One region of the Microbispora sp. NPDC046973 genome, then DNA from elsewhere that is predicted to be linked to it. Evidence: riboswitches for the same ligand, from Rfam matches in the RefSeq annotation. Region 1 holds a riboswitch; the other holds the start of a gene.
What was found. Region 1 has a riboswitch for cyclic di-AMP ahead of ABZ860_RS13320 (CHAP domain-containing protein). Riboswitches for the same ligand answer to the same signal wherever they lie in the genome.
Positions count from the first base shown of each region.

Region 1 (2,194 bases):
CGGTCACGGCGACCGTACCCGCCCACATCGCGTCCGTCATCGAGATCCCCTTTCCCCTCTGATCACAGCGCTGCCCGTGAGAAGCGGTGCCGGGAGCCACCCTAGTAGTTAGTTTGGCTAAGTAATCCCGCCGTCCGGCAGCGGACCGATGACTGCGCCGGGCGGGCGCTCGTGCCGTACGGGGCGCTGTGTGGCGCATCTCACCGCGGACAGTCCGCGACCGTGAGGACCTGCGGAAGCGCGGAACGGTGGGGGCCAGAATCGTGCCGTTTGCCGCCTTTTTGGTCGTGTCTTACTTGTTATCTACTAAGCTTCCCGTGTCTCGCCGGTGAGCGGTCCTCAACCCGAGGACGACCGGCGACCGCCGAATCCCGGAAGTCATCGATCCCGGGAACCGGGGACCCACGTCTCTTGGGGTGAATCCGGACCATCCGGTAGGGCTACTCCTGGCCCGAACCCGTCAGCTAACCCGGTAGGCGGCCAAGGAGAGGAGAGCGCGTGGAGTGTCGGCTCCACCTGCCCACCCGGTCCGCGTCGCATCGCCGGACCACATGCCTGCCCTGGAACGTCTCCAGGCTTCCGGGGTGATGGCGCGCCCGTGACGGGCTGCCACATCTCCCGTTTCTGATTCCGCCCCGCCGCGGCCGTGTCCTCGGACGGTCATGCCGTCATGCCGTCACGCCCCGCGGGCCGGTTCGTCATGTCTCGATTCGTCATGTCTCGAAGCGCGCCATAGGAGCCTCCGATTTCCACCGATCCGATCGCCCGAGAGCTGCTCGACGCCGTCCGCCCGGAACTGGGCTACCGCGAGCGAGCCGGGAAACACACGAAGTTCGGCGAGTGGTACGCCGACAACGTCGCCAAGGACCCCGACTTCAAGACCGCCCCCTGGTGCGACATGTTCGTCTCCTGGGCGGCGGACCGGGCCGGGGTGCAGGACCATGTCGGCGAGTTCGCGCTGACCACACGGCACGCCAAGTGGTTCAAGAAGAACCACGCCTGGAGCGACAAGCCCGAGCCGGGCGCCGTGGTCTTCTTCGACTGGTCGGGGTCCAAGAAGATCCACGACATCGACCACGTCGGCATCGTCGAGAAGGTCGTCGGCGGCAAGGTCCACACCATCGAGGGCAACGTCGACGGCGTGTGGCTGAAGCGCAAGGTGCGCGACACGAGCAAGATCGTCGGGTACGGCCTGCCGCGCAAGGTCAAGGGGGCGCAGAAGGCGCCGGTGACGATCCAGCCCGTGGCGGCCGTGAAGGCGAGCGTCCAGGGTGCCGCGGCGCCCGCGACCAGGAACATGGCGGCCACGCAGGGGAAGTCCCTCGACGTCGTGTGGTCGCCCGGCGACGCCGTCCTGCCGGCGGGCCTGCTGTTCGCGGTGGTCTCCACCGCCGTGACCGGGCTCCGGTTCAAGGCCGCGGCGGCGACGTCCGGCGGGCGGCACCGCAAGCGCGGGTGACCTCCCACCGCCGGCCTCCCACCGGTCCGCCTTCCCGTGGCGGCGGACCATAGGGGCACGTCGTCGACGCGGGCCGTCGCGGCGCGCTAACCCAGCAGGCTCTTCATCTCCTTGATCTCGGCGGACTGGCTGAAGACGATGGACGCCGCCATCCGCCGGGCAGGCGCGTAGATTCCGCTGCGCAGTTCGTCGCGGGCCATGGCGACGGCGCCCTCGTGGTGCCGGATCATCATCGTGAGGAAGGCCCGGTCGAAGGCCCGTCCGGACAGCCCTTCGAGACGCCGCATGTCCTCGGGGGACATCATTCCCGGCATGGCGTGGTGCGCCGGCGCCGGGCTCTCGCCGGGCACCTGCTCACCCCAGGCCCTGAGCCAGCCGCTCATGGTCCGGATCTCGGGAGCCTGCGCGGCCTCGATCCGCCGGGCCAGCCGCGCGACCCGGGCGTCCGCCGCGCGGCCCTCGGCCAGCCTCCCCATCTCCACCGCCTGACGATGATGCGGGATCATCATCCGGGCGAACATGACGTCCTGGTCGTTGTGGTCGGCGGCCGGCGTCGTGGCGGCAGGCGCGGTGAGCGCGGCGGGCGGAGAAGGCGTCCCGGCCGATGCGGCGGAGCCGTACGCGCCGCCCACGCCGACCAGCAGGCCGCCCGTCAGCAGGGCCACCGGTAGAACACGTCCCTTCATCGGCCGACACCTCCGTACGTCTGAAGGGGGGCGAGCGCGAGCCCCTGGA
Region 1 is NZ_JBEYWQ010000005.1:207,021-209,214, forward strand. It holds gene ABZ860_RS13315 (dienelactone hydrolase family protein) at 1-40, opposite strand, end outside; cyclic di-AMP (ydaO/yuaA leader) riboswitch at 353-495, shown strand; gene ABZ860_RS13320 (CHAP domain-containing protein) at 797-1,459, shown strand; gene ABZ860_RS13325 (DUF305 domain-containing protein) at 1,546-2,145, opposite strand.

Region 2 (2,194 bases), on a different contig from region 1:
CGCTCGGGACGTACAACCCCGGCAACCCCAACAGCGCCGGCGTCGTCTACACCGGTCCGGCGTCCGGCAACGCGCTGTCGGCCCTCCAGTTCGCCTACAAGCAGGTCGGCAAGCCCTACCGCTACGGGGGCACCGGGCCGGACTCCTGGGACTGCTCGGGGCTCGTGCAGGCCGCATGGGCGGCGGCGGGCGTGACGCTGCCCCGGACCAGCTACGAGCAGTGGGCCTGGGGTGCGAGCCGCAGGGTCTCGCTGGACGAGCTCCAGCCGGGCGACCTTCTCTGGCACGCCGGTTACGGTCACGTCGGCATCTACGCCGGCGACGGCAAGGTCGTCCACGCGCCGCAGACCGGCGATGTTGTGAAGATTGTCACACTCGCCGAGTATCACGCGATCGGAGCTGTGCGCCCCTGAGTGTCCGGCGGTCTCTGTGATCCCTGCGCCAGCTGTGACTTTTGTGACCGCATTTAGCCGTTGTTGCCCAGATTGTGAGCAGAGTCACACTTAGCCGATCGTGGTACGGGTAAGCTGCGGTTTCTTCTTCTCCGCCTTCGTTATCCGATCTTTATCCGGCGGGAGGGCTTTGCCGAACACGGCGAGTCCTCGGTAGCTTCTGGGCCGCGGCGAGCACGCCTCGCCGCGGCGCACCCGGTCCGGCCGGCCGGGGCGCGCAGTCATCCACCGTCATCGGCGTCCTCCATCACCCTCCCCTTCGCGGGATCCCCAGGCGCCGGTGGCCTGCCGAGTCCGTGCAGTCAGGAGGCACGGAGCCGGGGAACCATCGACCTTCACGCGAAGGTCCGGGGTGAATCGGCGCATCGCGCGCCGTAGGGCGACTTCCCCGCCCGAACCCGTCAGCTAACCCGGTAGGCGTGAGCGGAAGACCCGAGGAGAGATCCTGTCTACCACCCCCGCTAGTCTGTCCCGTATTGCCCGAATTGCCCTTGGTGGTGCCGCTTTGACGGCATCCGTAGGGGTCGCCGGAGCACAACCGGCGGCGGCCGACACGGTGACGGTCACGGTCGTCAAGACGGCCACAGCGACGAAGACGGCCACGAAGACGGGCACTGCGACGAGCGCGAAGACCGCCGCCCGCACGGCCGCCGCGAAGAAGCAGACCAAGAAGCACGCCGCCAAGCGGAAGATCAGCAGGGCCTCGCTCCAGCGGGTGAAGGCCCAGCGCGCGGTGAAGGCGGCCGAGAAGCAGATCGGCGATCCCTACCGCTACGGAGCCACCGGACCGGGCGCGTTCGACTGCTCGGGCCTGGTCCAGTACGCCTGGCGCAAGGCGGGCGTACGGCTGCCGCGCACGACGTGGTCCATCCGCAGCGCGGTCAGGAAGAAGGTGTCCTGGGGCGACTTCAAGCCCGGTGACCTGATCTTCACCAGCGGCGGCGGCCACGTCGGCATGTACGTCGGGCACGGCAAGATGATCCACGCTCCGCACACCGGCACGCGGGTCAGGATCGACAAGCTGGACGCCTACCGGAGGAGCACCTTCGTGGGTGCCGTCCGCCCCGGCGTCTGACGGGCACCGGTCACCAAGCCCCCTCGACCGGCGCCCTCCTCACGGCCCCGTCCACCTCGCCGAGGTGGGCGGGGCCATGGCATGTGCTGGTCGGGGAGTGCCGGACAGGACCTAGCATGCTCGGCGTGACTGTCACGAGCGGCGTGCCCGGGGGCGTGCCGAGCGTGCGCGCCGAGGCCCATCGGCGCCAGCCCGACGATCGGCCCCGCGGGGGCCGTCCCCGCAGGATCGCGGCCGCGGCCGTCGCGCTGGCCGTGCTGCTGACCGGGCCCGCCGCCGCGGCTCCGCCCGACCCGCTGCTTGCCCTGCGGCTGGATGCCCGCGCCGCCGTGCGGGAGCATCCGGGCATGTGGACCGGCGCCTCCGTCGCCCGCGGCGCGCGTGCCGTCGTCGTCGGGTCGCCTCGGCCGCTGGTCGCCGGCATCGCCGCGCTGGCCGATCGCGGGGGCCGTACGGTGACGAGGGTCTGGGGCGGGCACAGTGGCGCGGTGGTCCTCGTGCCGCGCACCGAGGAGCAGGCCGCCGTGCTGGCCGCGCCGGCGAAGGTGGACGGCCTGGCGGCCGTCGCCACCGGCGGCCGCGTGATCGTGCAGCCGGCCGCGTTCGCCCGCCTGTCGGCGACCGGCCGACTGGTCGTCGTGACCCATGAGCTGACGCACGTCGCGAC
Region 2 is NZ_JBEYWQ010000002.1:408,791-410,984, reverse strand. It holds gene ABZ860_RS05955 (NlpC/P60 family protein) at 1-413, shown strand, start outside; cyclic di-AMP (ydaO/yuaA leader) riboswitch at 729-883, shown strand; gene ABZ860_RS05950 (C40 family peptidase) at 958-1,527, shown strand; gene ABZ860_RS05945 (hypothetical protein) at 1,653-2,194, shown strand, end outside.
Region 2: it holds a riboswitch for cyclic di-AMP, as region 1 does, so the genes downstream of both, ABZ860_RS05950 (C40 family peptidase) here and ABZ860_RS13320 (CHAP domain-containing protein) in region 1, are expected to answer to the same signal.